2 regions of the Couchioplanes caeruleus genome follow, and region 2 is predicted to be linked to the other one. Evidence: riboswitches for the same ligand, from Rfam matches in the RefSeq annotation. Region 2 holds a riboswitch; the other holds the start of a gene.
What was found. Region 2 has a riboswitch for cobalamin ahead of EDD30_RS18145 (ribonucleoside-diphosphate reductase subunit alpha). Riboswitches for the same ligand answer to the same signal wherever they lie in the genome.
Positions count from the first base shown of each region.

Region 1: another riboswitch for cobalamin. It lies ahead of metE (5-methyltetrahydropteroyltriglutamate--homocysteine S-methyltransferase); the one in region 2 lies ahead of EDD30_RS18145 (ribonucleoside-diphosphate reductase subunit alpha).

Region 1 is NZ_RJKL01000001.1:7,243,067-7,257,503, forward strand. Features, by position in the region: gene EDD30_RS41645 (hypothetical protein) at 43-174, shown strand; gene EDD30_RS32700 (ABC transporter ATP-binding protein) at 240-1,160, shown strand; gene EDD30_RS32705 (ABC transporter permease) at 1,157-1,969, shown strand; gene EDD30_RS32710 (HEXXH motif-containing putative peptide modification protein) at 2,068-3,249, shown strand; gene EDD30_RS32715 (hypothetical protein) at 3,285-4,136, shown strand; gene EDD30_RS32720 (hypothetical protein) at 4,304-5,788, shown strand; gene EDD30_RS32725 (TldD/PmbA family protein) at 5,791-7,167, shown strand; gene EDD30_RS32730 (TldD/PmbA family protein) at 7,160-8,491, shown strand; gene EDD30_RS32735 (hypothetical protein) at 8,528-9,331, shown strand; gene metE (5-methyltetrahydropteroyltriglutamate--homocysteine S-methyltransferase) at 9,771-12,008, opposite strand; cobalamin riboswitch at 12,122-12,338, opposite strand; gene EDD30_RS32750 (ABC-F family ATP-binding cassette domain-containing protein) at 12,704-14,419, shown strand.
Region 2 is NZ_RJKL01000001.1:4,072,622-4,087,058, forward strand. Features, by position in the region: gene EDD30_RS18125 (SpoIIE family protein phosphatase) at 175-2,547, shown strand; gene EDD30_RS18130 (response regulator transcription factor) at 2,568-3,146, opposite strand; gene EDD30_RS18135 (ATP-binding protein) at 3,291-6,947, shown strand; gene EDD30_RS18140 (ribonucleotide-diphosphate reductase subunit beta) at 6,902-7,897, opposite strand; gene EDD30_RS18145 (ribonucleoside-diphosphate reductase subunit alpha) at 7,897-10,242, opposite strand; cobalamin riboswitch at 10,367-10,571, opposite strand; gene EDD30_RS18150 (hypothetical protein) at 10,623-10,967, opposite strand; gene EDD30_RS18155 (CehA/McbA family metallohydrolase) at 11,334-12,839, opposite strand; gene EDD30_RS18160 (VanZ family protein) at 12,881-13,639, shown strand; gene EDD30_RS18165 (glycosyltransferase family 2 protein) at 13,648-14,437, opposite strand, start outside.

The sequences.
Region 1 (14,437 bases), 3.2 Mb from region 2:
TTGCTGTCCGGCGCATCCCTGCGCCGACGAAAGGAGAAGAAGATGACGGAGAACACCGCTCCGGCATGGCCGGCCGAAGACTTCGAGCCGACCATCGAGGAGGCCATTCTCGCCAGCGGCGGGCACACGCAGCCGACCCTGCAGCCCGTTGATGTCGAGGATGACGAGTTCTAGTCGGTGAATCGGTCCTGGCCGCTGGAGCGGCCAGGACCTGCTCCACCGACGAATTGGAGCAGGCATTGGAACCTTTGCTGGCCGCCCGGACAGTGGGAAAAAGGTACAAGAATGGCACGTGGGGCGTGCGGGACATCGACCTCGACATCAACGGCGGCGACTTCGTCGGTGTGATCGGGTCCAACGGCGCCGGAAAATCCACGATGCTCTCGCTGTGCGCCGGGCTCACCCGCCCGACCGAAGGCTCGGTCATTCGCGGCCGGATGGTTCCGTACATTGGTTGGTGCCCTCAGCGCGATTTGGTGGATTGGTCCCTCACCGTGCGGCAGAACATCCTCCTGCCGCTCGCCGTGCTGGGAGTCACGGGGGCTCAGGCACGCAGCCGGGCGGCCGAAGTCATGGAGCTGCTGGATCTGAAAGGGGTGGCTTCTCGTCAGGTGGAATTGCTCTCCGGCGGTCAGCTTCGCCGGGTTCAGGTGGCACGTGCGATCGCCACGCGGGCGTCCGTGCTGATCCTCGACGAGCCGGCCAGTGGGCTCGACCCCGAGGGAACTGATCGGGTGTACCGGTACCTCGCGGAATTGACGCGGAAGAGTCGGACTGCCGTTCTTATCTCGAGTCACGATCTTGGGGCGCTGGAGACAGTAGCGAACCGGGTCGTGGAGATTTCGGAAGGACGCTGCGTCTATGACGGCCACACCGCGGAATACGTGTCTCAGATCGACATCGCGCCGACTACAGTGATCGCGACCGTCAGCGAGCACGCCGTCGACCAGGTGGTTGCCTCCATCGCCAAGATCGATGGCGCGCCCTGTCCGTCGCAGGAGGGGCGCATCGTTTCCATCCCCATCTTCTCTGCTCGGATGTTGCCAGCGGTGTTGGGCGCCCTCACGGCGTCGGAGCATCTCGAAAGTCTGACCGTCGAGAAGGCAGGGTTGCGCGATGCCTACCTGGCGACCCGGGGCCAGAGCGGTGATCTGACGTGAAGGAACTAATGTCTGAAACGACGACGGTCTCACCCACCCCTCGGCGGCCGTTCGCTGCGGTGGCCGTGCATTTGACCGCTTTCCATGCAGCGAGCTGGTGGAACTGGAGGAATTCCAACCTCGGTCGCCTTGTCGAGCCCCTCATCTACTTCGCGTTTCTCTGCACGAGTCTGCGAGGTGTCGTCACTGTCGAAGGTGGCGGTGACTCATACCTACGGTTCAGTTATGTCGGCATGCTGGGCTATGTCAGCCTGCGCGTCGGCATCGCGACCCTCGTGGACGTGGCGAACGACAGGAAGTGGGGGGTATACGCCATCGCGCGGATGGATGGACGCAGTGCCGGCGCATATCTGGCAAGTCTGGTCGCTGCGAATCTCGTTCTCATGGCGATCCAAGCGGCAGCCCTTCTCGGCCTGCTGGCACTGTTCGCCCCGACGCAGGTGACGCCGAGCGTCTGGAGTGTGACTGCGCTAGCCCTCGCCGGCAGCGTGTTCTGGAGCATGACAGGGGCTGTCCTGGCTTTCGGCGTGTCGTCGTACTCCCGGAGAGATCTGATTTCGACGCTGTCCCTGCTGCCGCTGGCGCTGACCGCACCTATCTTCTATCCCACAGATGTCATGCCGCCGGTCGTTCGCGCCATGGCGTATGTGAACCCTTTGACGTACGAACTCGATGCACTTCGGTCCGCGCTCAACGGCTCCTCGAACGTTGCCGCGACGGCCGCATTCCTGTTGGCCACCGCGTCCATGGCGGCGTTGTTGTCATTCGTGGCGCGCAGGTCCCCCTTGGTGAGTGGAGAGGTCAGCTGATGGATACGAATGTCGTGAATGTAACGAGCTTGATGGGGCACCTCCAATTCGGCGACGTGGCTCATGTCAGGGGACGAAGGAACTTCCTCACTCGCACGGTGCTCCTCGACAGCGAGGACTACGGCGCGGGAGTGGCCATGTGGCCGGAACGCTTCATCGAGGACCCACTGGTACGGATGGCCGCTGCGCTGGTCGCTCCGTCCTCGACGCGGGTCGCTGTCGCGCCACCGAGCACTGCAGCGGTGATTGACCGATGTAGTCAGCTGGCGCAGGGTACGCCCGACGGCGAGGCCGCCATCGCCGGCCGTGGCGGTGTGCCCATCCACGTGGTGCTGAGCTCCGAGTCGAGCCTTTGGGCACCGATCGAGAGCCGGTGGATCGCGGAGTTTCCGGACGAGACCAACGCCGCCTTAGGCACGGTGAGCGACGAGGAATACGCAGCATTGGCTGCGGCCGTCGACGAACTCTGGTCCCGGGCACCGGTCCTTGCCCGTGCCGTCCTGCTCCACGTCCATGCCATCGCGGTGTTCGACTCGCCTCGTACCGTCGGGAGCTGCACGGCGTTCTCCCTGCCGGGGGTCGTTTTGATCAATCGCGTGGTCCTACGGGATCCGCTCAAGCTGGCCGACCTGCTGTACCACGAAGCGGTCCATTGCAAGTACTACGACATCATGACGGTCGCCGCTCTCCTCAAGGAGGGGGCGAGTCGTCGATACGTGGCGCCTCCATGGCACGCCGACAAGGCCGCCGAGAAGGATCGGCTCTGGGTGGTGGAACGAGCGCTGGGGGCGTTCCACGTCTACGTGCACTACGCGGCTCTCGACTCGATGACGGATCTTGGTAGCGAACGGTGGCGAGGCTCCGCCCGAGAGCGGGCCCAGGCTCTGGCGGAGTTGCTCGCGACGGAGACAGCCTTCTTCACTCGTGAGGGAAGCGAGTTCCTCGCCTGGGGACTCGCCGTCCTCGGGCTCGAGCCCGGTCATGAGGCGACCGGAGAATCCGCCAAGGGTCTCCGGCAGACCGCCGCGGCAGACGGCCGTCCGACAGCGGTGCGTTCCGCCCGCGACGTGCGGCTGTACGGCTTGGAGCCGTTGGGCTACTTCCTCGTTCGTCGCGATCGTTCGGCGGCGTTGCAGCGTTTGGACGCGGCGAGTTGGGCCATGTTGACGAGGATCCGATGGGAGGAGCAACACGAGCCAGGAGCAGCCGTCGCCGTGCCTGCCGGACACGCCCGCGCCATCCGAGCGCTGACGAACGCCGGGTATCTGGAGGCCGTGTGAACCAGAACGGGACGGAGCCGGACCGCACGGCGACGGTGGTCCTCGGCTTCTTCGGCTGGGAGATCACAGCGACGTGCTCGCAGGCGGACAGCAAGCATCTTGAATTCCTCTACCGGCCGCACGTCATGCAGCAACCGAGCATTCACGCCGATGACAAGGCCTCGGTCGAGCTCCGGGCGGAGCACGAGGCGGGCTTCTTCAGGTCCGTGTTGGCCAAGGACGGCCGGGAGAAGAGTTTTAGCGTACGTATCGCAGGAGAGACGGTTCGCCGGACGTTCCGCGGCTGGTCCGGGAGCGCCGCACCGCTTCCACCCCTCGTGCATCCGAAGTTCGCCCAGAACTTCGTCGTCCTCAACGCCGCCGTGGTGGAGAAGGGCGGACGCTGCGTCGCCATCTTCGGTCCCAACTACTCGGGCAAGACGTCGGTAGCTCTGCACATGTGTACCGAGCTCGGGTGGTCCTTGGTAAGTGACCACCTACTCGTCCTTGATGCGCGTTCGGCGAGGGTGTGGAGCTACGGCTCCCCTGTGGGATTACGCGGGCGAGCAAGAGAGGACTTCGAGGCAAGCTCGGCCAACGAGACGATCGAGCGACGAGAGGTGATCTCGGAGGTGACGGGACGAGTCCTGCTGCTGCGCCCGGAGCAGCTCTGTACCACCACCGACGGCCTGCGAGGTTCGCTGGAGGGACTGGTCCTACTGTCTCCTGAATGCCGCGACATCCGGACGGTGCCCACCGCCGACCTCGGCGGACCTCCCTGCTTCCCTCCGGGGCGGTCGGCCGAGGCACTCACCATGCTTCCCGCTCACACCATCCTTGTGCCGGCGGCTGGTGAGCGCACACCGGGCCAGGCAGCCCACGCGATATCGGCATCCTTCGACATATGAAAGTGACGCCTCCGCTTGCACCGTCGGGAATATCCGTCGCCGGAAGGGATGTATTCCTCTCGTCCACCATCGGGGCGGCATGCCGGACGTTGCAACGGTGGCGATGTCGGACGGACGGCTCGCTGGAGCCGATTGCCATGATCGGGCTCCCGGACACAGCCCGGGTGATGACTGCAGTGCCGGACAGCACCGGCAGTCGCGCCCTGCTGCTGCCGACCGTGCGCGGCGAAGAGACGCCTACTCCGCTCCTGGCCACCTTCGACGGCCGCGGTGTCGGCATCAGGGCGTTGGATCTCCGGATGTCCCATCTCCCCGCCGTCGTCGCCGTACGTGGGCGAGGCTTCCTCGCTATCGGCACGACTCTGACGGACTCGGCAGATGCCAGCAGTGGCATCTATCTGTGCCGCAACGCCGGCGTCTGCATGCTCGGCCGGCTACGAGCCGACGAGCAGCTCGCCGGATCCTCGCCGATCATCGGCCTCGGGGACACCACTGTCGTCACCCGCTGCACCATAGGCTCGACGCCGGTCACCGTGATCCGTGCGATCGGTGGGCGTGCCTCACATGTGCTCTGGGAGGAGACCGTCCCGGCGGATGCTCCGATGGCCCGTTTCCGAGGCGCCCTTTACGTTCTCAATCGAGCCGGTACGCCGGAAGCGGAATTGTGGCGTCTGACTCCCGGCAGATGGAAGTGGCAGTTTGTCCAAGCGGTGCCGGACGTAGCCATGCTCGGTGCGACCGAGGCTGGGCTGGTCGGTGTGAAGCGTGGCCGCAGGCTCGTAGCGGTCGCGTTCGGTCCCGGCGAGCCTCCCCGTCCGAGGATGACATTCGATGCAGGTGTCGGCGTCAGCCAGATGGTCTCCAGCGACACCAGCCCGATTCAGGTCTTCCAGCTGTCCGGCGCCGACGGCCGCCGCTCCCTGGCCTGGCTCACAGACGGTGGCACCGCGGGCGCCGTTACCGAGCCTTACCGAAAGCCGACCATCAGCAGGCAAGGTCCGCTTCACCAATATGCGGTCGCGACATCGCGGCGCACCGTCTCGTCCCGGGACACCAACAGTTTCCATCGCGACGTCGTGCCGTATCTGCAACGCCGCGGCGTTGCCGTCGTATCCGTGTCCGGTTCGGGCCGCGACGGCACCTTTGTGCCTCACATGTACGTCGATTTCCTCACAACCCGCCCCTCGGAGGAGTCCTTCGTACTCGAGGGATTCAGTATCGACGCGGTCGGTGCCCTCCTGGCGGTGATCAAGGTGCCGACGAAGGTTGCCGGTGTCATTCTGCGCTTTCCGGTGTCCCGGTTGTCGTCGCTGGTCGAACAACCGGGCGGGTGGAGGTGGGGGACCGTGCTGGAACGAGTCGATCCCATGTGGAGAACACGGTTCGAACCCCTGCGGATGCTGGCTGGCTGCAACGGCCTGCCGCCGCTGTTGCTGCTGGCAGGACGTTTTGACCGTCGTGTGCCTGGTGACCAACGGGCGCTTTTCGACGAGTACCGCGCCAGGAGCGCCAGCCCGGACAGATGCCGATTCGTCGAGTACGACTGCGGCCATGACTTGCACGTCAGTACCGCGACGCAGGAACGACAGAAGCGGGACATTCTGCAGTTTTGGAACTCTCTTCACCAAGATGCCGTCAGGCTGGGGGTATAGCGATGGAGACATCCACCGCGGCGCAGATCATCGAACACGCCACCGCTTTCGGTTGCGACTTCGCCGAGGTCTTCTTGGAAGACCGCTTTCTGGACGACGTCCGCGCCCGGGACGAGCAGATCGTCAAGGTTTCCAGTGGTCGTGACATAGGCGCGGGAATCCGCGTCGTTCACGACGGGCGTACAGGCTTCGCCCATACTGCTGACGTCACTTATGAAGGGCTGCTGCGAACGTTCGCGGCCGCGGCCGGTGCAGCCGGGCTCCGTGGCGCCGGAATGCTCCTTGGCGTTCGTCGGCAGGCGTCTCATGCACATCTGATCACTGGAGTGCCGTCGTACGATGCGGTAGACCTGAAGGACACGCTTCGGGCAGCTCGCGAGGCCGCTAGAGGCGTCAGCGACACCGTCGACCGGGTCGGTTTGACCGTGTTGTCCAGCGTGCGCCGAGTGGCCGTGCTGAACTCGACGGGCACCCACTCGTCGTACGAGACGCGATCCGATCGCTATGTGGTGGAGGTGACCGCGGCCGGCTACGGGCGCCGCGAGACGGCCATGGAGGCACCCGGATGGACCAGCGGTTCCGCTCAGCTCGACCTCCCGGTGATGTGCGACGCAGCTACCACGGCCGCGCGACGCTCGGTGCGCCTCTTGACCGCTCGTGAGGCACCGGTCGGTGACCTGCCGGTCGTTTTCGCCGCCGGCGCTGGAGGAGTGCTGTTCCACGAGGCATGCGGACACGGCCTGGAGGCCGATCTCGTCGCCCGCGGTGCATCCGGGTACGCGGGACTTCTCGATTCCCCGGTCGCCTCGCCGATGGTGACGCTGGTCGATGACGGCCGCCTTGACAGCGCGTGGGGCTCGCAGCTGTTCGACGACGAGGGAGAACCGACGTCCCGGCATACCTTGATCCGCGAGGGTGCCCTGGTCGGCTTCCTCGACGCGCGGCACCGGCCAGGCGCCCGCGGCGATTCTGGCGGCAGCGCCCGGCGCGAGAATTACCGCCATCTGCCGATGCCCCGGATGAACAACACCTTCATGCTTCCCGGGAAGGACTCTCCGGAAAGCCTGATCCGCGATACCGAGTACGGCATCTACTGCACGCAGCTCGGTGGCGGGTCAGTGAACACGGTGACCGGGGAGTTCTCGTTCGCTGTGACCGAGGGGTATCTCATCGAGCGCGGTGAGGTGACCCATCCGCTGACGACCTTCCAACTGGTGGGGAACGGGCCTGCCACGCTGCGAAGCATCGACGCCGTGGCGAATGACTTCGCGCTGTGGCCGGGAATCTGCGGCAAGGACCGGCAATCGGTGCCGGTGACCGCTGGCCAGCCGACATTGCGGGTGCGTCAGATGACGATCGCTGGCGGCGCTCGTGGCTAGTCTCGGCGGGGACGACCACATCGCCGCTCTGGCCGCTCTGGTCATGGCAGCGCCGTCGGGACGGGAGACGATCGAGTTCTTCATTAGCGACACGGACAACGCTGAGGTCCGCGTCAGGGACGGGCGCGTGGAAAGCTTCCGGCGCTCCGGGGAGCGAGGAGTAGGCGTACGGCTGGTCGACGCCGGCCGGGTCGGCTATGCGTGGACCACCTCCTTGAGCGTCGGGGCGGTCGATGAAGCGTTGCGGCTGGCTCGCCGCAACGCGCAGCTCGGTGCGAGGGTAGGAGCAGGATCCGTGCCTTCGGGTTCCGGGATCATCGACCACGAATCGCTGTTCGATGAGCGGTTCAGGTCCGTCTCCGACGATGACCGGGTAGCTATGGCGCTGGAGCAGGAACGTGCCGTGAGAAGTCTCCGCAACGTGGTGGGATTGGACTACTGCTCCTATCAAGACAGCATTTCGCGCACCACCGTAGTCAACTCGCTGGGTCTGACTTCGTCAGCGACACGCAGTCAGTGTTCGCTCGACGTGCTCGTCATCGGTGATGTCGAGAGCACCTCGAATCAGACCGGTCACGGGTACATGAAGGCGCGTTCCGCGCAGGATCTGCGCCCGGATGCGGTAGCACGAATGGCCGGTCAAGAGCTCGACTTCTTCGACGCCCCTGCGGGACAGGTGCCTTCAGGGCCGACCGTTGCGGTCTTCTCGCCACGGATCGTCTCGGTCATTCTCGGCCACATCGGCCGCGCCTTGGCGGCAGATACGACTGGCCGAGCTTCCTTCCTGTCTTGTGCGGAAGGCGAGGTCCCGGTTCCCTCGTCGTTGCTGCTGGTAGAGGATCGCACGAATCCGGAGGCAGCCGGCGCCCTTCCGTTCGATGCCGAAGGCGTGCGGACGGCGCCGCTGCGGCTGTACGGATCTGGCGCCGTAACGCGGAAGCTGGTCGCCGGAACGGCCGTGCGCAATAGTTACAAGAGCCCGCCAACGCCCGGCACGCGTGCTCTGTGGCTGCAGTCCGATCCAGCCCCTGCGGAGGACTTCTGGAGCGGTATCTCCGACGGGGTGATGGTGATGTCGGCACCAGATCCCTTCTCCGGCTTCAACTTGACAACGGGCGCCTTCAGCTTTGGCTTCAGTGGCAGACGCATCATGAATGGCCGGCTCGGATCAGTCGTGCGCAATATCGGGATCTCCGGAACGCTTCAGGGCCTGCTGGCGTCCTGCCGAACCGCCAACGATCGGGTCTGGCCCTTGAAGGGCCATGCGGGCTGCACGATGCTGATTCCCGGCCTCGTGGTGAGCAGCGCCTCCGACATCGCCTGACATGGAGCTACCCACGTGACCCCTCGAACGCGGCGGTTGAGCGTCGACTTCTTCGGTACCCGGGTCGACTACGTCTGCAGAGACGATCGAACCCACTCGATGCTGGAGTATTACCTACGCCCACACGTGCGAACACCGACCTGGGAGGCACAGTGCCGGCTGCAGGTGGCACTGCTGAACTCTGGTGGATGCAGCTTCCAGCGCGCGCTGACCTATGCCGGGCTGGAGAAGCGCATCTACGCGAATGAGGGTGACGGATGGCGGCTGTACGACCGCTTCTTCGCGAAGTCCTCCAGGCCGACTCCGCTGCCGCCGCTGAGTTTCCCGGGATTCCGGGGCGGCTACCGCAGCCTCCACGCCGCGGCAGCCTGCAGCCCCGGCACTGAGGCAAAGGCCGTCATGATCCGCGGTGAAAGCGGTGCGGGGAAGTCTTCCTTGCTCCTGGCCCTCCTGGTCAGAGGCTGGGGATTCCTTTCTGACGATGTTTGCGTGGTGCGCCGTGCGGACTCCCGGATCGTTCCGTACGGGCGTCCGATCGGCGTCCGTGCGCCCGCCCGGGCCATGCTCGAGCGATTCTGGAAAGACGGCTTGATGGCGGCCGACAAGGAGGCGATCTCCGTGTCAACGCGGTCGGGCAGGACCTCGATGCTGCGCAGCGAGAACCTCGGGTTCATGGCGGGAGCAAAACCCGTTCCTCTGGCTCTGGAGGTGATGCTCACTCGAGGAACCCGGTTCGAGGCGATCAAGCATGGTCCGGCGCAGATCACTCTGCGGTGGACACCGGAGTCAGACCTGTGGCGAGCCTCCAGCCTGATAGAGGAGGCCATCGCCTCTCTGTGACATCTGCCGCACACCGGCGAGTCGGAGTGAAAGCAGGTGTCGCGATACTCCTCGATGATGACCCGCTCGGCGCGGGTCCCCTGTCTCGGGCTCGTGTCTGATCGTTGAAGGCCGACAGAGCGGCACGGTGATCTGGCTCGCCGTCCGGCTGCGTCCGGTGGGGGTACGGAACATCCGAGCGACCGCGGAGCGACCGGTTGAGCCCGATGACGCTCCCAACCCCTCACTCCCCGCCACGCCTTGGACCGAATTCCGGGCTTCACATTGCCGCGCCCGGATCCGTGGGTGGAACGTTTGGGACGGCGTGGACCACCGCGTGCCGGACCCTCGCCCCGTGGCGGCGGGCCACGGCCGGTCAGCACCTCGTCTCGTGATCGAGGCACGGGGAGACCGGGCGGGCTCCAGAGGGGAAGGGAGCCCGCCCGGCTGGGGAGATGGGTCAGTGGGCGCGTACCTCGGTGGCAGCGGCGACGAGGTGCCGCAGGGAGGCCTCGACCTCGGCGTAGCCGCGGGTCTTGAGGCCGCAGTCCGGGTTGACCCAGAGCCGCTGCGCCGGTACGGCCGCGACGGCGCGGCGCAGGGCCCCGGTCACCTCGGCTTGCGACGGCACGCGGGGGGAGTGGATGTCCCACACGCCGGGTCCGATGCCGCGCCGGTAGCCGATGGCGGCCAGGTCGTCGAGCACCTCCATCTTCGAGCGTGACGCCTCGATGCTGGTGACGTCAGCGTCGAGGGCGTCGATGGCGGTGAGGACCTCGCCGAACTCGGAGTAGCACAGGTGGGTGTGGATCTGGGTGTCGTCGCCGACGCCGCAGGTGGCGAGGCGGAACGCGCCGACCGCCCAGTCCAGGTACGCCTTCTGGTCGGCCGTGCGCAGCGGCAGGGTCTCGCGCAGGGCCGGTTCGTCGACCTGGATGACCGTGATCCCTGCCGCCTGCAGGTCGTGGCATTCGTCGCGCAGGGCGAGCGCCACTTGGTCGGCGGTGTCGGCCAACGGCTGGTCGGTGCGCACGAACGACCAGGCCAGGATGGTGACCGGGCCGGTGAGCATTCCCTTGACCGGCTTCAGGGTCAGCGACTGTGCGTAGGCGGACCATTGCACGGTCATCGGTGTCTTACGGGCGACGTCGCCGTAGATGATCGGTGGCCGGACGCAGCGTGAGCCGTAGGACTGCACCCAGCCGTGTGCGGTGGCGGCGAACCCGTCGAGTTGCTCGCCGAAGTACTGCACCATGTCGTTGCGTTCGGGCTCGCCGTGCACGAGCACGTCCAGGCCGAGTTCTTCCTGGAGCCGGATGACCCGGGCGATCTCGGCGTGCATCCGCGCGGTGTAGCCGGCCTCGTCGAGGGTCCCGGCCCGAAGCTCGGCGCGGGCCCGGCGCACCTCGGCGGTCTGCGGGAACGACCCGATGGTGGTGGTTGGCAGCTCGGGCAGCCGCAGCCGCTGCTGCTGGTGGGCGGCCCGCGTCTCGTAGTCGCCGCGCTGCCGGTCGCTCACGCTGAGGGCGGCGAGCCGCGCGCGGACGTCGTGGCGGCGCCACGCCGGGGGCAGCGGCGGCAGCGGCTCGGGCAGGTGCGCGGTGCCGTCGCGCAGGGCCTTGCCGAGCTGGACGACCTCGTCGACCTTCTGCCGGGCGAACGCGAGCCGCTCGTACAGCTGCGGGTCGAGGTGGGTTTCGGTGGACAGGTCCATCGGTACGTGCAGCAGCGAACACGACGTGGACACGGCGACGTTGTCGGCGAGCCCAGCCACGGTCGCGCCGGCCGTGACGGCGGCGCGCAGGTCGGTGCGCCACACGTTGTGACCGTCGACGAGCCCGGCGACGATCGTCTTGCCGCGCAGCGGACCCACGGCGGCGAGCCGCCGCAGGTTGCCCGGCCCGGCGACCAGATCCAGGCCGATCGCCTCGACCGGGGTGTCGAGCAGGGCGGGCAGGGCCTCGCCGAGTTCCCCGAAGTAGGTGGCGACGAAGATCCGCGGCCGGTGTTCCACCTGTCCGAGGCGGGTGTAGGCGCGGCGCAGCGCCTGGATCTCAGCCGGTGTGCGGTCGGCGGCGTAGGCGGGCTCGTCGAGCTGCACCCAGGTCACGCCCGCCTCGCCCAGCGCGGTCAGCAGCAGGGCGTAGGTGTCGACCAGGTCGTCCAGCCGGGCGAACGGGTCGTCGCCCTTGGACAGCAGCAGGAACGTGGCCGGGCCGACCAGCACCGGCCGGGTCGTGACGTCCAGTGCGCGGGCCTCGGCGTACTCACGCAGCGCCTTGCCGGGGTTCGCGGTGAAGACAGTGTCGGCGTCGATCTCGGGAACGAGGTAGTGGTAGTTCGTGGTGAACCACTTCGTCAGCTCCAGCGCCGGCTCGGTATCGACGCCGCGGGCCATCGCGAAGTAGGTGTCCAGCTCGGATAGACCCAGTCGGCGGAACCGGTCGGGGATGGCGCCGACGGCGACGGCCGTGTCGAGCATGTGGTCGTAGTAGGAGAACGTGTTGGATGGGATGCCGTCGAGGCGGGCGTTGCGCAGTGCCAGCCACACCTCGGCGCGTAGCCGGGCCGCGGTCTTCTCCAGCGCGGTGGCGTCGATCGTGCCCGCCCAGTACGCCTCGACGGCCTTCTTCAATTCCCGGTCGGTGCCGATGCGGGGATAGCCGAGCACGGTGCTCTGCCCGAATGCGGTGGTCACAGGGGGTCCTTCCCTCGAAGAGCCCAGCGGGCACGGGAAGGAGAAAGGCAGGGTACGGCGAGGTACCGACTCCCGCCCAGGCCCTCCCGAGGAGCCGCCGGCGGCGCACACCGGCGGTGTGCGCAGTGCTGGCAGGTCTTCGGACTCACGGGCGTGACCATGGTGGTCGCCTACTGGCCGTCGCTTCCCAGACCCTCGCGGGTCCAGTGCTTCAATGACGGCGGTCGTTCCCGCTTACCGCTGCGGGGCAGTCCCGGTCTTCCACCGGGTTCCCTCTTACGACGCCCCACCAAGCTGTCGGCGGGGCGAACCAGCACCACCGGTCATTCTACGGCCCCGGCAGGCTTGCTGTCGTCGACGGCGACCACCACCATTTGGGCGGTGGCCACTGTGGTCGCCGGTACGGCCCGATCCCACCGGTCCGCGGTCAACCTGACCGCGACCTCCAAGCCCTCTCTTGTGAGACGCTCCCGCAGAACCTCTCCAGCTCTGCAACGACGGCAGCAGTTCTTCGCTGGAAGCCACGGGCGGGTCAGGTACCGTGAACGTCATGGCACGAGGTATCTGGTCGCAGAAGGTCCGCACCGCCCGCTGACGGCGGCGCCTTCCCCTGCTGAATCCGCGCTCGCCGTCCCGGACCCCGCCGGGCGGCCGCCTGCTGCTGCCCGGCTCCACTGCGAGCCGCGGAGTACCTGTTGAACCTCACCCCTATCCCTGAGATCCTGTCCCCGCTCCTCCCAGCGGGCGACAGCGCGCACATCCGCGCCAAGGGCGTCGCCGTCACCCGCGGGTCGCGACGTGTCTTGCACGACGTGTCGGTCACCGTATCGGCCCGGTCCCGGATCGCCGTCGTCGGCGAGAACGGCCGCGGTAAGACGACGCTGCTGCACGTCCTCGCCGGCCTGATCCCGCCCGATGAGGGCACCGTGCACCGCGCCGGCACGATCGGCCTGGCCCGCCAGGAACTGGCGGCACGTGATGGTGAGACGGTCGGCACCCTGACGTCCGCGGCGCTGGCCGCCCCGCTCGCGGCCCTCACCGCGCTGCATGAGGCGACCTTGGCAATGACCGCCGGTGATCCGGCCGCCGACGACCGCTACGCCGTGGCATTGGAGGCTGCCACCCGCCTCGATGCGTGGGACGCCGAACGCCGCATCGACGTCGCCCTGGACGCCATCGGCGCCTGCCCAGACCGTAACCGTTGCCTGGCGACGCTGTCGGTGGGGCAGCGCTACCGGGTGCGGCTGGCGTGCCTGCTCGCCGCCCGGCACGACGTGCTGCTGCTCGACGAGCCCACCAACCACCTCGACGCCGGCGGGCTGGACTTCCTGACCCGCCAGCTACGCCAGCACGCCGGCGGCCTCGTCGTCGTCAGCCACGACCGGGCGCTGTTGCGCGACGTCGCCGACCGGTTCTGCGACCTCGACCCGAGCCGCGACGGCACGCCGCGGCTGTACGCCGGCGGCTACGACGCCTGGCAGCACGCCCTGCGCCGCGAGCGTGAGCGCTGGGAACAGGACTACGAACAGCAGCAGGCCGAGCACCGACGGCTGGCCGACGCGGTGTCGGCGGCCCGTGACCGGCTCTCCACCGGCTGGCGGCCGGACAAGGGCACCGGCAAGCACCAGCGCCAGTCCCGCGCGCCGGGTGTCGTGCAGGCCCTCAACCGGCAGCAGGACGCCCTCGCCGTGCACCGCATCGACGTTCCGCAGCCGCCGCCGACACTGCACTGGCCCGACCCGGTGGCCCGACCGGGGGCACCACAGCTACGCGCGCATGGCGTCACCGTAAACGGGCGACTCGCCGGTCCGATCGACCTCACCCTCGACGGCAGTGACCGGCTGCTCGTCACCGGATCCAACGGTGCCGGAAAATCCACCCTGCTCGCGGTGCTGGCCGGTGCCCTCCACCCCACGGACGGACGCCTCTGGACCGCGAGCGACACCCGCATCGCCCTGATCACTCAGGAGACCACCGAGCACGACCTCGCACTCACCGCCAGCCAGGTGTACGCCCGCCACGTGGGGCGGCTGGTCGTCCATGCCGGGCTGCGCGACGCCGACACCGTCGGACTCGGCGCGCTCGGACTCCTGGACACCGACGCCATGGGCACACCGGTCGGGCGGATGTCGCAGGGCCAGCGGCGGCGCCTCGACCTGGCCCTGGCGCTGGCCGAGCGACCCGGCCTGATCCTGCTCGACGAACCGACCAACCACCTGTCGTCGGCGCTGATCGACGAACTCACCAACGCAATCCGCGAGACCAGAGCCGCCGTCGTCGTCGCCAGCCACGACCGGCAAATGCTGCGAGACCTCGCCGACTGGCCGCGGCTAGAGATCGGACGGCGTGCGGAGCGTTACACAAACCGCGCTTCTTCGCTGGAAGCTAGGGGCGGGGCTGTTCCTCGTTGACCAACTCTTCGACCCCAG
Region 2 (14,437 bases):
ACGCCGGGTCAACCTTCGATTGCCGACCGTGAGGTCGGACAGTGGGCCATCGAAGCGGATCGTGCGGACATTGCCGACAACCGTCCATACGTCTCACCACGTCGGGCAATGACGTGATCACGTCTTCCGGGAGAAGATGGGCCTCAAGTGGCCTTTGAGACGCAGGAGGTGCGAGTGGACGCGGAGCTCCTCGCCCTGCTCGACAACGATCCGCAGGGATGGGTGCTCGCCCGCGCCGTCCGCGAGCACGGGGAGATCGTCGACTTCGAGCTGCTCTACATCAACGACGTGGGACTGCGGCTGACCGGGCGCCGCAGGTGCGAGCTGATCGGCGGGCGCTACCGCGAGCTGTGGCCCGAGACCGTCCACAACGGCACACTGCCGCTGTACCGCTCGGTGGTGGAGACCCGCAAGCCGGTGACCCGCACCGTCTACTACGACCGGGCCACCATCACCGGACACTTCGAGCTGTCGATCGGCCCGTACGGCGACGGCTTCGGGGTGCGCTTCGTCGACCTGCGCCAGGTCACCGTGGCGCCGCGGTCCGCCGGTGGCAGCCGGCTCTACGACATGCTCGACGCCGCCTTCGACGGCTTCACGCTGCTGCGGGCGGTACCCGACGACCGCGGCGAGATCACCGACTTCGTCTGCGAGTACGTCAACCAGATCGGCGCCAAACTGGCCGGACGCAACACCGAGGACGTCATCGGCGCCAGGCTCAGCGAGGTGACCCCGTCGAGCTGGCAGGACGGCCTGTTCGACCGGTACCGCACCGTCGCCACCACCGGGGAGCCGTGCCGGCGGCAACTGGCGTACCCCGGGGTCGGGCAGGTATGGGAGATCAACATCGGCCGGGCCGGGGCCGGATTCGTCGCGGTGTCGTTCCGGGAGATCACCGAGCAGGTCGACCAGCAGCAGGAGCTCATCCGCAGCGTCGCCCGCGCCGAACAGGCCGCCACGCGCGCCGGCGCGCTGCAGAAGGTCACCACCGCGCTGGTCTCCGCGAGCACCACCGCCGAGGTGTACGCCGCCATCGGTGCGGTGCTGCGCCCGTCGGCCGGTGGCCAGGGCCTCGCCCTGTTGCTGCGGAACGACGACCACCTGCGGGTGCACTACCACGCCGGTTACGAGCCGGATGTGGTCGAGCGGCTGAGCCGGCTGCCGCTCGACGATCCATACCCGGCCACTGTGGTCGCCCGTACGGGCCGGCCGCAGTTCCTCACGTCGATCGACGAGTTCGAGGCGGTGCAGCCCGAAGCCACGCGCGTGCCACGCGGCGGGCGGAAGGCCTGGGCGTTCCTGCCTCTCGCCACGGCCGGGGAAGTGCTCGGCACGCTGGTCGTCGGCTACAGCGAGCCGCGCGTCTTCGACGCCGAGGAGCGCGACACACTGACGGCACTGGCCGGGCTCAGCGCGCAGGCGCTGCAACGCGCCCTGCTGTTCGAGACCCGCACCTCGATCGCGGCGGAATTGCAGCGAGCCCTCCTGCCCGCCGGGCTACCGAAGGTTCCCGGACTGCGGCACGCCGCCCGCTACCTGCCCTGGACCCACGGCGCCGACGTCGGCGGCGACTGGTACGACGTGATCGCGCTCGGCAACGGCGTCGTCGGCGTGGTCATCGGCGACATCGCCGGACACAGCGCCGCGGCCGCCGCCACCATGGGCCAGGTCCGCAACGCGCTGCGGGCGTACGCGGCGGAACGGCACACCCCGTCCGGTGTGCTGCACCACGCCAACCAGCTCCTGCACGACCTGCGTCTCGACGCCATCGCCACGTGCTGCTACCTCGAGCTGCATCTCACCGAGGGCACGGCCACCGCGGTGCTCGCCGGGCATCCGCCGCCGGTGCTGCGTACGGAAGAGACGGCGGAGGTGCTGAACCTACGCCGAGGCATTCCGCTCGGCGTCACCCGGACGGCCTTCTATTCAGAGACGACGTTTCTGCTGCCGGCGTCGGCGAACCTAGTGCTCTACACCGACGGCCTGGTGGAGGACCACCGACACCCCATCGACCAGGGCCTCGACGAGCTGTGCGCCGCACTGCGCACCGCGCCCAGCCGCGACCCGGAGGCGGTGCTCGACCATTTGCTGAGCAGCCGGGTCGGGCCACGGCCCCGCACCGACGACGTCGCGGTGCTCTGCCTCACCAACGACACCCCGCCGCCGGCACACCGCTGGGCACAGCGCCGCTTCCGCGGAGAGCCGATCAGCGCGTCGGCGGCGCGACGCTTCGCGGCGGACCTGCTCGCCGTCTGGGATCAGCAGCCGCTCATGAAGGACGCGTTGCTGCTGCTGGACGAGGTGGTCACCAACGCGATCCAGCACACGGCCGGGGACGTGGTCGTCGAGCTGCGGCTGGAGGACGGGCTGCGGGTCGAGGTCGGTGACTCCAGCGACCGGGCGCCGGCGCGACGGATCGCCGACGCGGAGAGCGAGAACGGGCGCGGGTTGGAAATCGTCGAGCGGCTCGCCTCGGCCTGGGGCACGGAGTCACTGCCCGGCGGAGGGAAACGCGTCTGGTTCCGGCTGGGAAGCGGGCCGGGCTGATCGACGGCCCGTGTGGGCGGTCAGGACGTGACGGCGAGGCCGAGCCAGCGGGCGATCGCCTCGGCGCGGGTCCTCGCCCGCAGCTTGCGGAAGATGTGATTGACGTGGTTCTTCACCGTCTTCTCGCTGATGAACAGCCGCTGGGCGATCTCACCGTTGTCCACCCCGCGCAGGACGTGCTCCATCACCTCACCCTCCCGCCGGGACAGTCCGAACCGCGTCGTCGTCGGGATCTTCGGAGGCGCGCTCCGGCGGCCCGCGGCGATCCGGCGCACCGAGCCGGCCAACTCGGCGACGGAGAACTCGCCGGCCACCAGGTGCCCCGCGGCGTGCGGCCGCGGCGCCCGGTCGCCGACGAGCAGGACGGGCCCGTGGGCCGACACGGCGGCGCAGGCGCGGCCCGCCCACCAACTTGGACCGTCGAGCACCACCACGTCCGGCCGGTCGTCGCTCGCCTGCCGCAGCGCCGCCGACTCCTCGCAGGTCTCGCCGATCACGTCTATCCCGCCGGCCCGCCGCAGCAACGAGGCCAGCCCGGCACCGCGCACCAGATCGGCGGCGACGACCAACACCCGTACGGCGGGACGATCGCCTACCACCATTTCATCCCCCCGATCACACGCACACGCATCGAAAATCACGCGCCGCCCGCAGCTTGCTAGGCTCCGCTCCCGGTTCGCTCACATCTCGCTCACGCGCCCGCTCACCCGCGCGGCGGACGCCGGATTCCTGGAGGAGATGACGTGCGGTTCGGTCTGTTAGGAACGCTGCTGGTCGAGGAAGCCGGATCGCCGCGACCGGTGTCGGCCCCCCGGCAACGGGTCCTTCTCGCCACTTTGCTGCTCCGGGCCAACACGGTGGTGCCGGCGGACGAACTGGCGGAGTTGATCTGGGAGAACCAGCCGCCCCGCAGGGCGCGGGGCGCGCTGCACAACCACGTGATGCGGCTCCGCAAGTGCCTCGGCGAGCGGGCCGGGGCACGGCTGCGCACCCGGCCGCCCGGCTACCTCTTCGAGGTCACGGACGACGAGCTGGACCTGCGGCAGTTCACCACGCGGTGTGACGACGGCCGCGCGGCCGCGCGCGCCCTCGACTGGCCGGCCGCGGCCGCGCTGATGCGGGACGCGCTGTCGCTCTGGCGCGGTACGGCCCTCGTGGACGTTCCGTCCGAAGTGTTGCGCCGCGACGAGGGCGGACGCCTGGCGGAGCTGCGGATCCAGGCCGTCGAGGGGCGCGTCGAGGCGGACCTCCGGCTCGGCCGGCACGACGAGGTCATCCCGGAGCTGCACGGCCTCATCGCCGAACATCCGCTGCGCGAGAAGCTTCGCGGCCAGCTCATGCAGGCCCTGCACCGGTCCGGCCGCAACGCCGAGGCGCTCGCCCTCTATCCGCGATTCCGGGAGGAACTCGTCGAGGCGCTCGGCGTGGAACCGGGCCCCGAGCTGCAGCACCTGCACCAGCGGATCCTGCGCTCCGAGCCGGCCCCGGCCGCACCGGCGCCGGCCGCCACCCATCCGGTCGTGCGGGACCACCCCGTCGAGCTCTCCACTCTGGAGGAGCTCGCGGCGGCGGCCCGCGCCGGTAGTCCCGGCCTGATCTGCGTGGAGGGGCCGGACGGCATCGGCAAGAGCGCCCTGCTGCACGAGTGGGCGGCACGCGAGCGCGGCCGGGGTACGACGGTGCTGCGCGCCACCTGCGCCGAGTCCGAGCAGGGATGGGCGTTCGCCGCGGTACGGCAGCTGCTCCACCCGGTATCAACCCTTCCGGAGGCCGAGCGCGAACCACTCTTCGCCGGGCAGGCCGCGCTCGCCCTGCGGGTCCTGGCCTTTCAGGCCCCGGCGGAGGCGACTCCGCCGGTGCCGTCGGCCCTGCTGCTGCACGCGCTGTACTGGCTGCTCGTGAACCTCACCGAGCGCGGGCCGGTGATCCTCGTGGTGGACGACCTGCACCGGATCGACCCGCCGTCGCTGCGCTGGCTGTCGTACCTGGGGCGCCGGCTGGCCGGGATGCCGGTGCTGCTCGTGCTGGCCCGCCGGTCCGGCGAGGACGACCCGCAGCTCGCCGAGCTGCTGTCGCAGGGAGGCTGCCGGACCCTGACGGTGGGCCCACTCGACCGGACCGGCGTCGCCCGCATGGTCCGGGCCGCGATGGGCGCCGAGGCCGACGACCGATTCTGCGAGTCGTGCCGCGAGGCTTCCGGCGGCAACCCGCTGTTCCTCGCCGAGCTGCTGCGGACGATCGGCGAGAGCGGGCTGCGCCCGACGGCGGACAACGCCGGCCAGGTCCACGAGTACGGCGCCCAGGCGCTCACCCGTGGCATCGTGGACCGGCTGGCCCGCGAACCGGATCGGCCGCGGCGGGTCGCCGTTACGCTCGCCGTGCTCGGCGACGACGCGAGCCGCACGACCCTCGCCACGGTGGCCGAGCTGAGCGACTTCGACCTGGCGGAGCAGTTGCGCCGGCTGGAGGCGCTCGGCGTTCTGGGTACGGCGGACCCGCCCCGCTTCCGCCACCGCCTCGTCCGCCCCGCCGTGCTCAGCACCATGAGCCCGGCCGAGCTGACCGCCGCGCACGTCCGGGCGGCGCGGGTGCGCTACGACGAGGGCGCTCCGAGCGAGGTGGTCGCCGGCCACCTCATGCACGCCGACCATGTGGACGGCCGGTGGCCGGCCGAGGTGCTCCAGGACGCGGCGCAGCTCGCTCGGGGCCGGGGGGCACCGGACGTCGCCGTGCGGTTCCTGCGACGCGCGCTGCGGGAGCCGCTCGACAAACCGCAGCGGATGCGGGTGCTGCTCGCGCTCGGCACCGACCTGTTGTTCCACAATCCCGCCGGGGCGGCCCGCCACCTCCGCGACTCTCTGACGTTGATGACGGACACCGAACAGCGCGGCCGTACCGCGGGCCTGCTCGCCAACGCCCTTCTGGTAGCCGGACGCGGCCCCGAGGCGGTGGCGGTGCTCGAGGAAGCCGTGCGTGAGCTGGGCGACGCCGCCGACGCCCCGGCAGCGCGACGCGAATTGGCGCTGCTGCTGCAGGCGCAGCTCATCCAGGTCGCGTACGAGAACGTGTCGACCATCCCGGTGGTCCGGGCGCGCCTGCACGACCTCGCCGCCGCACCGCCTCGCGGTGACACCCCCGGGGAGCGGGCCCTGCTCGCCGCGCTGTCGCTCGACGGACTCGCCGGGCACCTCAGCGCCGAACGGACCGGCGAGTTGCTCGGCCGCGCCCTGCACGGCGGGCTGCAACTGCACGGCCCGGCCGGGGTGCTGTTCGCCCTGGCCGCGATCGGGCTGCTCACGGCGGACCGACTCGCCGAGGCATCCGGCTGGTTCCGCGAGATCGGCGAGCAGGCCGCCTCCAGCGGCTCACCGTATCTGTCCATCATCTCGAGATTCGGCAGCGCCTCGATCGCGAGCCTGCGCGGCGACGTGATGTCGTCGCTCGACGTCGCGCAGACGGTCCTGGAGCTGACGCCGCTCGACCTCGGCTACTCGGTACTGCCGTTCGTGGCACTCGCCGTGAACGCGCAGATCGAGCTCGGTGACGTGGCCGCCGCGGAGAAGACTCTGCGCCGGCACGGCACCGTGCACGCGCCCGACGCGGCCTGGGACCGGGGCCGGTTCCTGCTGATGCGGGGACGGCTGCGGGTGGCGGCCGGCGACCTCGCGGGCGGACTGGCGGCCCTGCTCGAATGCGGCAGTGCCCAGGCGGCCGCCGGCATCGTCAACCCCGCCGTCGCACCGTGGCGGTCCCAGGCGGCCCTGGCCTACGCCGCCCTGGACCAGCCCGGCCCCGCCCGCGAACTCGCCGCCGAGGAGTTGGTGTTCGCCCGCCGCTGGGGCACCCCCCGCGCCATCGGCGTCAGCCTGCGCAGCCTCGGCGTGGTCACCGGCGGCGATGAGGGGCTGGCCCTGCTCGCCGAGGCGGTCACCGAGCTCCAGCGGTCGCCGTCGCGGCTGGAGGAGGCCAGGGCCCGCTACGAGCTGGGGCGTTGCCAACTCGGCGCGGGCCAGCGGGCGACGGCACTCGACAACCTGCGGAGTGCCGCCGGCCTTGCCCGGCAATGTGGCGCGCGGGCTCTGCTCTCCGGCGTACGGCAGACTCTCGCCCTGGCCGGGACGGCACTGGGCCCGAGGTGGCGCGACCGCCCGGCGGACCGGTTGGACCCGGTCGGACGGCATCTGGCCGGCCTTGCCGCCGGCGGTCTCAGCGACGCGGAGATCGCCCAACTGCTGTTCACCACGCGCGGCACGGTCCGCGACCGGCTGTCCGAGGCGAGCCGGTCGCTCGGCGTCGACCGATCCGGCCTGCGCGAGGCACTGGTCGGATCGGCGACGTCCTCGCCTCCAGCCCGTCAGAAGTCGTCGTCGAAGCTCACCGTGCCGGAGACGCCGACCTGATACGCCGACACCCGCCGCTCGAAGAAGTTCGACAGCTCCTGCACGTCCTGGAGCTCCATGAAGGCGAACGGGTTCCCGCTGCCGTACACCGGTGCGATGCCGAGCGTGACGAGCCGCCGGTCGGCGACGTGCTGCAGGTATTGGCGCATGTCCGCCAGGCTCATCCCCGAGACACCCTGCTCGAGCAGGTCGGCGGCGAACTGGACCTCGCACTCGACGGCCTCGGTCAGCATGTCGCGGACCTGCCGCTCCATCTCGGCGTCGAACAGGTCGGGTTCCTCGGCCCGAACCTGGTCGACCACGTCGAACGCGAACGCCATGTGCATGCTCTCGTCGCGGAACACCCAGTTGGTGCCGGACGCGAGGCCGTGCAGCAGGCCGCGGGAACGCAGGTAGTACACGTACGCGAAAGCGCCGTAGAAGAACAGGCCCTCGATGCACGCGGCGAAGCAGATGAGGTTGAGCAGGAACGCGCGTCGGTCCTCTTTGGAGACGAGCGCACGCAGCTCGAAGACCGAGTCGATCCACTTGAAGCAGAACTCGGCCTTGCGGGCGATCGACGGGATGTTGTCGACGGCGGCGAACGCGGCCGCGCGCTCGTCGAGGTCGGGCACGTACGTGTCCAGCAGGTTCAGGTAGAACTGGACGTGCACCGCCTCCTCGAAGAGCTGCCGGGACAGATAGAGCCGGCCCTCCGGGGAGTTGACGTGCTGGTAGAGGTTGAGCACCAGGTTGTTCGCCACGATGGTGTCCCCGGTGGCGAAGAACGCCACCAACCGCGAGACGAGGTGCTGCTCGGCGGGGCTCAGCTTGGCCAGGTCGGCGAGGTCGGAGTGCAGGTCGACCTCCTCGACGGTCCAGGTGTTCTTGATGGCGTCCTTGAAGCGGTCGAAGAAGTGCGGGTACTTCATCGGCCGCAGGGTCAGGTCCATTCCGGGATCGAGCAGCATCACTGGCAGGCCTCACACGATTCGGGGTTCTCCAGGGAGCAGACCTCGGCGGGGGTGACCGCGACCGTCGCCTGCTGGATGCGCGTCGCCGGGCGCGAGCGCAGGTAATAGCTCGTCTTCAGCCCCGACTTCCAGGCGTAGAGATACATCGACGACAGCTTGCCGATGGTCGGTGCGCTCAAGAACAGGTTCAACGACTGCGACTGATCGATGTACGGCGCCCGCGCCGCGGCCAGGTCGATCAATGCCCGCTGCGGCAGCTCCCACGCGGTCCGGAACAGCTCGCGCACCTCGGCGGGCAGCTCGGTGATCTGCTGCACCGAGCCCTCGGCCCGCTTGATCCGGTCGCGGACCGGCGCCGTCCACAGGCCGCGGGCCTTGAGCTCGCGTACCAGATAGGTGTTGACCTGGAGGAACTCGCCCGACATGGTCTCGCGCTTGAACAGATTGGAGACCTGCGGCTCGATGCACTCGTAGCAGCCGGCGATGGACGCGATCGTCGCCGTCGGCGCGATCGCCACGAGCAGCGAGTTGCGCAGCCCGCTCTCCTGGACGCGGGTCTTGAGCCGCGACCAGCGGCCTGTCTGCGCGGGCTCCGCTCCCCACAGGTAGGGGTGCAGGTCACCCTTGGCGGCACGGGTTTCCGGGTACGCCGGGTGCGCGCCGAACCGTTCCGCCAGGCCGGCGGAGGTCTCCAGGGCGGTCAGGAAGATCTCCTCCTGCACCCGGGTGGACAGCTCCTTCGCCTCGGCCGAGTCGAACGGCAGCCGCAGCATGAAGAACGCGTCCTGCAAGCCCATCAGCCCGAGCCCGACCGGCCGCCACCGCGGGTTCGACACCCCGGCCTGCTCGGCCGGGTAGTAGTTGATGTCGATGACCCGATCCAGGAACACCACCGCGGTACGGACCGTGGCGCGCAGCCGCTCCCAGTCCACCCCGCCGTCGGCGGTCACGTGCGCACCGAGGTTGATCGACCCGAGGTTGCAGACCGCCGTCTCGGCGTCGGAGTTGACCTCGAGGATCTCCGTACACAGGTTCGACAGGTGGATCGTGTTGCCCGGGGAACCGGTCTGATTGGACAACCGGTTCGACGGGTCCTTGAACGTCATCCAGCCGTTGCCGGTCTGCGCGAGCGTGCGCATCATGCGTCCGTACAGTTCCCGCGCCTTGACGGTCTTGACCGCCTTCTTCTCCGCCCGCCGGTAGGCCTCGTCGAACTCCTCGCCGAACAGGTCGGGCAGTTCGGGGGCATCGGTGGGGTCGATCAGCGACCACTCGGCGTCGGCCTCGACCCGGCGCATGAACTCGTCGGGGATCCAGTTGGCCAGGTTGAGGTTGTGGGTGCGGCGGGCGTCCTCGCCCGTGTTGTCGCGCAGCTCCAGGAACTCCTCGATGTCCGGATGCCATGGCTCGAGATAGACGCAGGCCGCACCCTTGCGCCGGCCACCCTGGTTGACCGCGGCCACGCCGGCGTCGAGCGTCTTCAGGAACGGGACGATGCCGTTGGACCTGCCGTTGGTGCCGCGGATCAGGGCACCCCGGCCGCGGACCCGAGACCAGGAGATGCCGATGCCGCCGGAGAACTTCGACAGCTTCGCCACCTGGTGGTACCGCTCGTAGATCGAGTCGAGCTCGTCGCGGGGCGAGTCGACCAGGAAGCACGACGACATCTGTGTATGCCGGGTACCGGAGTTGAACAGCGTCGGCGAACTCGGCAGGTAGGCCAGGCTGGACATCAGCCGGTAGAAGCCGATCGCCTCGCCGGGCGTCCCGGACAGCCCGCACGCCACCCGCAGCAGCCAGAACTGCGGCGTCTCCACCACCAGCCGCGACTGCGGATGCCGCAGCAGATAACGGTCGGCGACGGTCCGCAGGCCGAAATACTCGAACCGCAGATCCCCGTCGAGGTCGACCGCGTCGTCCAGCTCGCGGGCGTGGCGGGCCACGAACGCCGCGGTCTCGTCGCCGATCAGTCCCTGCGTGTGTGCGTGGCGGATCGACTGACTGAAGCTCTCGACGCCCTGCCCGCGGACCTCCTTGTCCACGAAGGCCGCCAGGAGCCGCGCCGCGAGCCTCGAATACTGCGGCTCCTCGCCGATGAGCTCCGCCGCCGTCTGGATCGACAACCTGTCCAGCTCCGCCGTGGTGGCGCCGTCGTACAGACCGCTGATGGTCCTCGTCGCCACCCGCAGCGGATCGACCTCGTCCAGGTCCTCAGCCCACCGCTCGACCGCTTTCACGATCCTGTCGACGTCGACCGGCGCCAGGTCGCCGTTGCGTTTGCGGACCCGCATCGTGTGCCGCCGCTGCTCCGGCAGCGCGGTCTTTCCCGGTGTGAGTGTCATGCCCTCTCCTCGCGAGCCCATGGCCGTCCGGACACGCGGGAGCAGACACCACCGCCCCGGCACCAAGTGCCCGAGGAGATCCGGCGTCGGCCGTCCCGCGCGGCCTTCGACCGCCGCACACCGTCCGGCGTGCGACGCGCTGGCAGGTCTTCGGACTCGCGGGCCTGACAGAAGTCGCCTACTGGCCGTCGCTTCCCAGGCCGAGGCCCAGTGCTGTATGACGGCGGTCGTTCCCACTCACCGCTGCGGGGCAGTCCCGGATTTGCACCGGGTTCCCTCTTGCCTCGGCCCCGTGACGACGCGGCCGAACCAGCTACGGGCCACACCATATCTGGGCGCAGGAGGAAAACCACAACCCCACATGGTGTGTTCCGGGTGTGTCACCGCTCTCCCGCCGCGGCCGGCGCCGGGATGACCGACAGGGCGAGCGTGGCGGGCAGGCCGGCGACGCCCGGGCCGCCCGCGCGCACCCAGTCGGCGATGTCGGTGACGATCGCGTCGTCGAGCACCAGGCCGAACCACACCGGCCGTGCACCCTGGCGCCGCGCGGTGCGCGCCGGCTGCACGACCATGACGTTCGACTGGGCGCAGACGTCCAGACACAGGCTCGTGCGGACCCGGTGTGCGGCGGGAAGCAGCTCTCGCAGCCGGTCGACCTGCGCCGCATGGTCCACCGCCGGATGCTTCACGCGGCTGCCGCAGCAGCAGTCGCGGCACACCGTCAGCGTGCACCCCGGCATGTCCTCGTCGGCCACCGTCGTCCCGTCCTCTCTCACGGCCACCACCGTAGCGGCGTCGGCGATCCGGGTGACGTCGGCGACGCCGGCGCCGTCCAGCTCGGGCGCGATGAGCCAGCCCGCCGAGGCGTTGGGCGGAGAAGCGGGCGGCGAAGTCGGCGCGGTCGACCACGATCGGGCCGGGCGACCACTTCGCGGCTGTAGGCGGCGAGGCTGGTCAGCAACGTCGTCGCGATCGGGGCGACGCCGGCCCGCGGCCAGAAGCACACTCCGCGCGGCGCGGGCACGCCGCAGCACCGGACTCGTCCGACGCATCCCCCAGGCCTGATCTCGGGAGAGTGGGTCAGGCTGGCGCTACCGGTGCAGCCAGACCGGGTTGCTGAGCAACAGCATGGTGGTCAGAGTGGTTGGCGTGGGCCGCGGCCGCTGCACCTCGACGCGGATATAACGGGCACTGCTCCCGCGCGTACGCCAAGTCAGCGTGGCCGCGCCGGAGGCGGGGACGAAGCCGGTCGCCACCTGGCCGGTCGCGGTGTGCAGGGAGACGACGGAGCTGGGCACCCCGCCGACCCGCGCCGTGACCTCGACGGTGTCGTCGCCGACCTCCAGCGACTGCCCGGGGCCGGCGACCCGTTCCCCGGCGGCCGCGGTCAGGTCCAGCGTGGCGGCGGACGCCCCGGCGAGGTACGAGCGCCCCGCCCGCAGCGCCGCCAGGATCGCCGACCGGGACAGCTCGGGCGCGTACACCACCGTCTGCGGATGCGCGACGGCGGCCGGGCTGTGCGCATCGCTGTTGCCGAACGCGGCCAACCGGCGACCGTCGCGCAGCAGTTTGTCCCAGATCCGTACGGAATTGACGTCATCGATCGTCCACGGCCCGTTCCACACCTCGAGGCCGTCGACGTGCTCATGACCGAACTCCCACGTCGAGCCGGGTCCCGGCGAGCTGGGATGCGCGGGCACGACGAGGCCGCCGTCCGCGCGTACGGACGCGGCGTAGCCGGCGAACAACCCGTCGCCGGGAGCGTACCGCCAGTCCACCCAGCGGTCGGCGGGCAGACCCAGGGCGAGCCAGTGGCCGTGCCGGGTGGTGACCTCCTCGCCGCCGATGATGAGCAGGTCGTCGCGGGCGTAGCGGCCCCAGGTCAGGTTCGCCGATCGGGTGTTGTGCTCGGTGGAGACGAAGAAGTCGAGACCGCGGGCGCGGGCGTCCGCGGCCGTCTGCTCCTGGGTGCCCGAGCCGTCGGAATGCACGGTGTGCAGGTGCATGTCCCCGCGATACCAGGCCGCTCCCCGGCCGGCGGCGCGCGTGGGCGCGGGCGCCGGCACGAACGCCGGCTCCTCCGGCCCGAATTCCAGCGTGACGTCGACCTGCCAGTCCATGCCGCGCGGGTTGGCGACGATCGGGCCGAGGGCGACCGCCCACCGGCCCGGGTCGATGCGGCCCGGCAGATAACCGGGGGTGGCGTCGGAGGCGGAGAGAGTGAAGGAGTCGCGGGCGCCGCCGGACCATCCCCGGAAGCCGTCCTCGGCACCGGGCCCCCAACCGGCCGGGCCGAAGATCCCGATGTCCAGCACGTTCTGGAGCAGACCGGGAACGAGAACATACGGTTCGTACGAGCGGCGCACCGAGATGCGGTTCACCCCGGCCGGCACCTCGAAGGGCACGTATTCCCACTGGTCGAACCCGGGCGGCGAGTGCCCCGTGAAGGTGGTGGTCACGGGCGGCGTGGCGGCCGGGCCGGCGGCCGCACTCCGGGCGGTCGCCATCGCGAGCAACCCGCCGGCGGCGAGGGCGCCACCGAGACGCAGCACCTCGCGGCGGGCGGCCGCGCGCCGTACCTGGCGTTCCGGAGCCATGCCGGCCATCCTCTCTGCCGCGCGGACAGACATTGATGACAATGGATGTTACCTATGGCTATTTATTTCTGCCATACGCCTCGCCGGCCAAGATGATCCGCATGAGGTATCAGCTCAACCTGGCGCTCGACCGTCCCGGCGCGGTGGCACTGCTGCTCTGCTGCGCCATCGCGGCTGGTGTGCTGTTCTGGCCGGTGTCGCGGCTGTTCCGCTGGCGACCGGGCTGGACGCTGTCGGCGATGCTGGCACTGGCACCGATTCTGGTCTTCACCGTGCCCCTGGAGGCCCCCGGCTGGCAGGACGGCGCGGTCTACCGGCTCGCCGAGTACGTACGCTCGTTCCTGCACACGGCGACCTTCCAGGCCGAGATGCAGGCATTCGCCTCGAGCGACGAGCGGCTGGCCAACCTGCTGCTGTTCATCCCGCTGGGGGTGGCGGGCGCCCTCGCCACCCGCCACGCGCTGTGGACCGCCGCGGCGGGAGCCGCCCTCTCGTTCGGCATCGAGGGCTGGCAGGCGGTCAGCGGCGTCCGGGTCGCCTCGGCGGCAGACTGGATCTACAACACCGGCGGAGTGTTCATCGGCGCGGCCCTCGGCCTGCTCGTTCTGGCTGCCCGACTCCTGACACGACCGGACGCCGTCACCCCCGTGTCACCCGCAACGCCGGCGTGGTCCCCCACGGGGGACAGGACCCGCGAGTTTCCCCGCCTGCACGACCTGCCCGCACATCAGGAGCCGACGCTCGACCTCTCCCGCCGCCCCGAGGAGATGACCACCGCGAGCCTCAGGCCCCTTTGGTGACGAGGCGCTCAGCTCTTCAGCGACGCGATGACCAACGACGGGATCCACACCAACGCGTACACCGTCGCCAGCGCCGCACCGGTCGCGCCCGCGTCGGCGCGGAAAGCGGCCAGGTATGCGGCGGCGAGCGCCAGCAGGGTCGCGCCGTTGAGCGCCCGGATCCGGCGGGCGCCGCGCACCGCCACGGGGCCGCGCCGCCGGTTGGTCTTGGGCGTGACGAACCAGGTCTGTGCCAGGTTCCGGAAGCCCTTGACGTTCGCGATGGCGTAGGTGTGGACCACGGACAGCGCGATCCAGCAGGCTGCCGGGATGTAGAGCAGACTTATCCAGTCGCGCTTCTTGACCACGCCCACGACCAGCGGCAGGACGCAGCTCAACAACGCCACCAGCGCGGTCGGGACCAGCGTGTAGGCCACCACGCGCAGCGGCCCGTCGAAGGTCGGCGTCGCCCCGCCGCGGCCGGCGCCCACCACGGCGGCGACCGCCACCAGCAAGCTCCACAGCACCGACGCCTCCACGCCCAGCGCGGCGGTGAAGTAGGCGTTCTGCCGCAGCAGGCTGAGCTTGGTCCACAGGTCCAGCTCCGATCGCAGGACCGGAAGAAAATATTCCTTACACGTACGGGCGGAGCCGATCGCCCACCGCTCCTGCTGCCGGCGGAACGCCTGGTAGTTGGGCGGCACCTCGCCCACGTTGGCCACCTCCTCCAGGTAGACCCCGCGGTAGCCGGCCAGGTAGAACCGGTTGGACAGGTCGATGTCCTCGGTGAGGTGCCCGGCCTGGAAGCCGCCGACGGCG